Regions from separate parts of the Arthrobacter sp. BG3 genome, predicted to be linked through region 1. Evidence: riboswitches for the same ligand, from Rfam matches in the RefSeq annotation. Region 1 holds a riboswitch; the other holds the start of a gene.

Evidence for each region. A riboswitch is a leader RNA that binds a small molecule or an ion and turns the genes downstream of it on or off. The one in region 1 is predicted to bind S-adenosylmethionine.
Region 2: linked by a shared signal. The riboswitch ahead of AC1MFL_RS03425 (bifunctional o-acetylhomoserine/o-acetylserine sulfhydrylase) and the one ahead of AC1MFL_RS07205 (cobalamin-independent methionine synthase II family protein) in region 1 are both predicted to bind S-adenosylmethionine.

The regions. Positions count from the first base shown of each region.
Region 1 covers NZ_CM155270.1:1,638,696-1,642,401, forward strand. The annotation lists gene AC1MFL_RS07200 (adenylosuccinate synthase) at 1-1,077, opposite strand, end outside; SAM riboswitch class I at 1,410-1,514, shown strand; gene AC1MFL_RS07205 (cobalamin-independent methionine synthase II family protein) at 1,527-2,735, shown strand; gene AC1MFL_RS07210 (uracil-DNA glycosylase family protein) at 2,909-3,541, shown strand; gene AC1MFL_RS07215 (DUF3151 domain-containing protein) at 3,684-3,706, opposite strand, start outside.
Region 2 covers NZ_CM155270.1:750,765-754,470, forward strand. The annotation lists gene AC1MFL_RS03425 (bifunctional o-acetylhomoserine/o-acetylserine sulfhydrylase) at 1-1,132, opposite strand, end outside; SAM riboswitch class IV at 1,198-1,313, opposite strand; gene AC1MFL_RS03430 (VOC family protein) at 1,515-2,153, shown strand; gene AC1MFL_RS03435 (CPBP family intramembrane glutamic endopeptidase) at 2,368-3,150, opposite strand; gene AC1MFL_RS03440 (histidine phosphatase family protein) at 3,216-3,706, shown strand, end outside.

The DNA of each region.
Region 1 (3,706 bases):
CGTCATCGGCATTTCGTCGTGCCGGACGCCATCAACGTCGTAGGCCACGCAGACCGGGATCTGCTCGATGCCCGTGAGCACGTCCAGCTTGGTGACGAAGTAGTCGGTGAAGCCGTTGACGCGGGAGGCGTGGCGCGCCAGCACGGCGTCGTACCAGCCGCAGCGGCGCGGCCGGCCGGTGTTGACGCCGAACTCCCCGCCGGTCTTCTGCAGGTACATGCCCATCTCATCGAACAGTTCCGTGGGGAACGGTCCTGCGCCTACACGGGTGGTGTAGGCCTTGATGATGCCGATGGAGCGCGAGATCCGGGTGGGGCCGATGCCCGAGCCCACGGAGGCGCCGCCGGCGGTCGGGTTCGAGGAGGTCACGAAGGGGTAGGTGCCGTGGTCAACGTCGAGGAACGTGGCCTGGCCGCCCTCCATGAGGACCACCTTGCCCTCGTCCAGGGCGGTGTTCAGGACAAAAGTGCTGTCGATGACCAGCGGGCGGAGGCGCTCGGCGAAGGACAGGAAGTACTCCACGATCTCGTCCACCTCGATGTCCCGGCGGTTGTAGACCTTCACCAGCAGTTCGTTCTTCTGGCGCAGCGAGCCTTCGACCTTCTGGCGCAGGATGGAGGCGTCAAAGACGTCCTGGACCCGGATGCCGAGGCGGGCCACCTTGTCCATGTAGGCCGGGCCGATCCCGCGGCCGGTGGTGCCGATGGCGCGGCTGCCGAGGAACCGCTCGGTGACCTTGTCCAGGACCTGGTGGTAGGGCGCCACGAGGTGGGCGTTGGCGGAGACCCGCAGCTTGGAGGTGTCGGCGCCGCGGGCTTCCAGGCCGTCGATCTCCTGGAACAGCGCCTCGAGGTTCACCACGCAGCCGTTGCCGATAATCGGAACCGCGTTGGGGCTCAGGATGCCGGCCGGAAGGAGCTTGAGCTCATACTTCTCACCGCCTACGACGACGGTGTGCCCGGCATTGTTGCCGCCGTTGGGCTTGACGACGTAGTCGACTCGGCCACCAAGCAGGTCAGTGGCCTTACCTTTGCCTTCGTCGCCCCATTGGGCTCCGACGATCACGATTGCTGGCATGGGATCCTCCCCCATTCGTTCGGGCCAAAGTCCGTGTGATTCACCAGGGTGGTCACCGGAGCTCAGCGCCGTTCATGAGAACGCCCCGGATCTACCGCTGTGCTCTTACCATCAACGCCAGAGTCCGGGGCTCTTACCACCCAAGTTTAGCCGATCGCGGTGGCGTCGACTCATTTGACCATCCAATGGACTTCCCGCCGGCTGCGCGGGGACCTGGCGGGGGCGGCTGGGCCGGGAGGAGGCGGGGCGGCTGGGCCGGGACCCGGTGTCCAGCACGCGGAACTTCGCCGGATGGGCTTGCGCGGGGGCGCCCGGTCGAATTAGGTGGGAGGTGACCATCCCGAGCGGCCGAGGGACCTGGACCGTTGACGCCGCAGCAACCCTGCCCGTACGCAGCACTGTGACGGCCAAGGTGCTACCGCCAGGACCGATGGAAAGGAAGCGCCCCCATGCAGCAGAACACCGACCATATCCGCGCCACCCATGCAGGCTCATTGCCCCGCACCCCCGAGCTCATCGCGGCGAACGAGGCCAAGGAAACAGAAGGCATCACCCCCGAGTTCCTGGACCTGCTGGAAACGTCCGTGGTGGACATCGTCCGGCGCCAGAAAGACCTCGGCATTGATATCCCCAACGACGGCGAATATGGGCACACGATGTCCAGCTCGGTGGACTATGGCGCCTGGTGGAACTACTCCTTCAGCCGGCTCGGCGGCCTCGAGCCGACGGATGTGGACCGCTGGGCTGACGCTGCAGTGCACCGCTCCACACCCGGCAACATCGTGCTGACCTCCTTCCCGGACCGGCGCGACCGGCAGAAGTTCAACGAGGCCTACAACGACCCGTCCTCCGGAATCCTGGCGCACCGCAAAAGTGTCACCCAGCCGAAAATCGCCGGCCCGCTGAGCTACACCGGGCAGGACCTTGTGGGCTCGGACATCGCCAACCTCAGGACCGGCCTGGCCGCCGCCGGCCTGGCCGAGGGCTTCGTCGCCTCGCTGTCCCCGGGCTCCTGCGCCCGCGTCGCCAACGAGTACTACAAGACGGATGAGGAACTCCTCTACGCCTGCGCCGACGCCATGCGGGAGGAGTACAAGGCCATCATCGACGCCGGGCTCACGGTCCAGCTGGACGATCCGTCGCTGGCCGAAAGCTGGGACCAGATCAACCCGGAACCGAGCCTGGCCGACTATCTCAAATTCATCCAGCTCAGGGTTGAGGCGACCAACTGGGCGCTCCGCGACCTGCCGCAGGACCAGATCCGGCTGCACGTCTGCTGGGGTTCCTGGCACGGCCCGCACACCACGGACATCCCGTTCGCGGACATTGTCGGTTCCGTCCTGCAGATCAATGCGGGCGGCTACTCCTTCGAGGCCGCCAACGTCCGCCACGAGCATGAATGGCGCGTCTGGGAGGACACCAAGCTCCCCGACGGAAAAGTCATCATCCCCGGCGTCGTTTCCCACGCCACCAACGTCGTCGAGCACCCGGACCTGGTGGCTGACCGGATCGTACGCTTCGCCGAACTGGTGGGCCGGGAAAATGTGATTGCATCCACAGATTGCGGTCTGGGCGGCCGGGTGCACCCCCAAATTGCCTTTGCCAAGCTGGAATCCTTGGGAGAGGGCGCCCGCCGCGCCACCGCGCGGCTCTGGTAGCGGCCGCTCCGCGGGAACGGCATTTCGCGGGGCTTGATAGACTAGTAAGGATCGACCAGGAATCGGTCCACACCACATTTTCAAACCACACCGTACTTAACGTGCCCCGGTGCTCGGCGTGCCCACGTACGGTCTGGCAGCTTCACCAAAACCCGCAGGAGACTCAGCAATATATGACAGCCTTGGCCACTGAAAATTCCCGCGAACAGCTTCTGAGCCGCCGCTACGAACCTAGCGTCGCGGCCGTCAACGAGCTGTGCGACACGCTGCAGGCAACCAAAGCTGGCATGAATGTCCCGTATGTAGACCCGATGCACGACGTTGACGAGTGCCGCATCATCAGCCTCTTCTCCAACATCGGAACCGAGGACGAGTCAGGTTTCATCACCGCCGGCGACGAAGAAGCCGCCACCCGCCTGCTCGGCGTCCAGTGGAAGCTGGGCCTGCGCCCGGAGTTCGTGATGCCGTGGAACGTGCACCCCTGGTACGTCCCGGGCGAGCCGAACGGCAAGTTCACGCCGGACCAGATTTCCGCCGGCCTGAAGCCGCTGCTGAAGTTTCTCGCCGTCGTGCCCCGCGCCTCAGTGATCGTGGCCCACGGAACCGAAGCCAACCGCCTCGCTAACCTGCTCCTCAAGACCGAGGTGCCGATGATCTGGCGCCGCGGCCTCAAGACCTACAAGGTCCGCTCGCTCAGCGGCCGCGCCTTCGCCGGCACCCCTGCCCGCCAGGAGCAGTACCTCGAAGAAATGGGCACCGTCTACGCGGACGCCATGGCGCGCACCGGTCTGGCCAAGACCAGCTAGTCCGCACCCACCCGCGTCGACGACGGCGGGCGCCCACCTTCCGGTGGACGCCCGCCGTCGCACTTTAACCAGCAACGCGGGGTCACTTACGGTCCATCCCAGGGTGTGGAATGGACCGTAAGTGACCCCGCGTTGTGGTTGGTTAGCGGTTCTCGGCTTCGATGG
Region 2 (3,706 bases), 890 kb from region 1:
TCGCCACGTGCGAGTGCAGCTCGAGGGCGTCAACGAAGCGCTTTCCGGCCTCGGCTCCGCCGGCGAGATTGAAGGACACGACGGCGCCGGTCCCCTTCGGGCCGTACTTGCGGCCGCGCTCGTACCAGGGGCTGGAGGGCAGCCCCGCGTAGGCGACGGATTCGACGTCGTCCCTCGCCTCGAGCCATTCGGCCACCCTGATGGCGTTGGCGACGTGCCGCTCCATGCGCAGGCTCAGGGTCTCGATGCCCTGGGCGATGAGGAAGGCGTTGAACGGGGACACCGCCGAGCCGAGGTCACGCAGCAACTGGACGCGCGCCTTGAGGATGTAGGAGAGGTTGGCGCCGAGGGCACCGTCCGCGCCGAGGTCCCGGGCGTACACCAGGCCGTTGTAGGTGGGGTCCGGGGTGTTGAAGCCGGGGAAACGCTCCGGGTCCTTGCCGAAGTCGAAGTTGCCGGAGTCCACGATCACGCCCGCGATCGCGGCGCCGTGGCCGCCAAGGTACTTGGTGGCGGAGTGCACCACGATGTCCGCACCCCACTCGATCGGCCGGATCAGGAAGGGGGTGGAGAGGGTGTTGTCCACGATCAGCGGGACGCCGGCCTCGTGCGCAACCTGCGAGATGCCCTCGATGTCCAGCACGTCCTGGCGGGGGTTGGAGACCACTTCGCCGAAGAACAGCTTGGTGTTCGGCTGCACGGCGTCACGCCACTGGGCCAGGTTGTCCGGGTCCTCCACGAAGGTGACGGTGATGCCGAACTTCTTTAGGGTGTGCGCGAGCAGGTTGTAGGTGCCGCCGTAGAGGCTGGGGCTGGCCACCACGTGGTCACCGGCCTCGGCGACGTTGAGGATCGCGAAGGTCTCCGCGGCCTGGCCGGAGCTCAGCAGCAGCGCCGCGAGTCCGCCCTCCAGGCTGGCCACCCGCTGTTCGACGGCGTCCTGGGTGGGGTTGCCGATCCGGGTGTAGATGGGAGCCAGTTCGGCAAGGGCGAAGCGGTTGGCGGCGCTTTCCGCGCTGGGGAAGACGAACGACGTCGTCTGGTAGATCGGCAGCGAGCGGGCGCCGGTGGCGCTGTCCGGCTCCTGGCCGGCATGGATCTGGCGGGTTTCGAAAGACCAGGCATTGGACATCTGGAGGCTCCTTTTAGGGACTGGGCACAGACAACCCCGGACCCCGTTGGCCCGGGACAGTACTGGCGCCGCGCTTGCCGGCCGGCGGGCGCCGGCAGGCCAGGTCTTCACCCGGGGCACCCCACCGCGATACGAGGGTTGCCGGCCAGCGAGCCGGGGCTGTGTGCTGGCACTCATGACCTGCCCCCAGTCTAGGAACAGTGTGCGGGCTGTGAATAGCTTTATGACGAAGATGAAGTTGCCCTCGGAACGGTCCGGATGGCCCTTCCGTTCCGCCTTGCGATAAGAGATAGTGCCCCGCCGAGAGCCCCCGAAATGACATCCCACCACGGTTAGGGGAGCCTAAGCTGAGAGGCGCATCACAAAGTGTCAAGATGAGGGCATGCGCATGGATCACGTCTCTTACGCCTGTGAACAAGATGGCCTCGCTGCCACCACCGAACGAATTGCGTCTGCCCTCGGCGTGGAAGCCGTGAAGGGCGGAGTACACCCCAGATTCGGGACCCGCAACATGATCATCCCGCTCGCGGGACACAAATATGTCGAGGTCGTGGAGGTTCTAAACCACCCGGCATCGGACAAGGCACCCTTCGGCCAGGCCGTCCGCGCCCGCTCCGAAGCAGGCGGCGGCTGGATGGGCTGGTGCGTCGAAGTGGACAACCTTGCCCCCTTCGAGGAACGGCTCGGCCGGGCCGCTGTCAGCGGCAACCGCAAGTTCCCCGACGGCCGCGAACTGGTCTGGAAGCAGATCGGCATCCTCGGACTCATCGCCGATCCCCAGGTCCCGTACATGCTCAAGTGGGAAGGCGATCCGGAACTCCACCCGTCGAAGGCCTACGAGAGCAACGTCAAGATGTCCGCACTCACGATTGCCGGCTCGGCAGAGCGCGTGACCGAATGGCTGGGTGTTCCGGTGGAGAAGCCGCTGGAAGACGTGGCCGTGAACTGGCTCGCTCCCCGCGGCACCCCCGGCATCCTCTCCGTCACCTTTGAAACGGCCTCCGGAGCCGTCACCATCTAACGCCCTACCGCCCTACACTTCGGCCGCCATCAGCGGGTGCCAATGACGTCACCCAACGATGGCGGCCGAAATCTTTTAACGGCCGCCCGGCAACGCGGGGTCAGTTAGCGCCGGTCCGGAGGCTCCGGATGGGCGCTAAGTGACAGCGCGTTGCTTGGTGGGTGGGGCTTGGTGGGTGGGGCTTGGGACTTGGGGGTTGGTCGTTTGGGCTGGGTCAGCCCAGGCCGATGGCCTTGCCGAAGAGGCTGAAGCCGACGAACGCCACGGTGTCGAGCACGGCATGGGCGATCACCAGCGGCATGAGGCGCCGGGTCCTGGTGTAGACCAGCGCGAAAATCACGCCCATGATGGCGTTGCCGATGAACGGCCCGAAGCCCTGGTAAAGGTGGTAGCTGCCGCGCAGCATCGAACTGGCGAAGATCGCCAGCGGCAGGCTCCAGCCGAGCTTGGGGAGCCGGTCCAGCAGGTATCCCACCACGATCACTTCCTCCACGACCCCGTGCCGGACCGCGGAGAGGATCAGCACGGGCACCGTCCACCAGTAGGCGTCCAGCGCGCTGGGGATGATCGACGTCGTGATGCCAAGGGCTCGCCCGGCGGCGTAGAGGCCCAGCGACGGGATGCCGATCAGCGCCGCCAGGCCGAAGCCCTGCAGCAGGTCCCTGCCGGGCCGCGCAAAATTGAGCCCCAGTTTCTGGAATGCCGTGGCGCCATGGCTGCCGCGGCCGGCAGGGCCCGGCGTCAGGTGGTCGGTCAGGAAATAGAGCGCCAGGACCACCGGCACCAGCGCGAAGAAGATGTCCAGCAACTGGTAGGTGAGGTCAAAGTATTCGCGGGTGCTTTGCGAACGGTTCAGCGTGGAGGTGGCCTCGGACAGTGGCGCCCGGGTCAGCTTGTCGAGCAACTGAACGACCGAATACACGGCGGACTGCCCCAGGGACAGGCCCAGGACTATCCAGACTTCTAGCCGCAGGCGACGGCGGGAGGGAACCAGCATGTTCCTATCTTGCCCGGTCCCGGCTTGCCCTGCCTTACCGGCGTTGCCGCCTATGCTTGGGGTTTATGAGTGCGCCCGGGAAAATCATCATGATCCGGCACGGCCAGTCCGCCGCCAACGCCGACACCTCGATCTACAACCGGGTGCCCGATTACCGGATCCCGCTGACTGAACGCGGCGTGGAACAGGCCCGGGCGGCCGGCGAGGAGGTCCGGCGGCTGCTGGACGGGCGCCAAGTCTGCGTGTACGTCTCCCCCTATCTGCGTGCCTACCAGACCCTTGAGGCGCTCAAACTCGGTCCGCTGATCGAGCGGGTGATTGAGGAGCCGCGGCTGCGGGAGCAGGACTGGGCCAACTTCCAGATCGCCGGCGAGATCGAGGACCAGAAGGAACTCCGGAACGCCTACGGCCACTTCTTCTACCGCTTCCGGGAAGGCGAGTCCGGCTCCGATGTGTACGACCGGATTTCCTCCTTCATGGAGACGCTGCACCGCCACTGGTCCAAGCCGAGCTACGCCCCGAACGCCCTCTTCGTCACCCACGGGCTCACCATGCG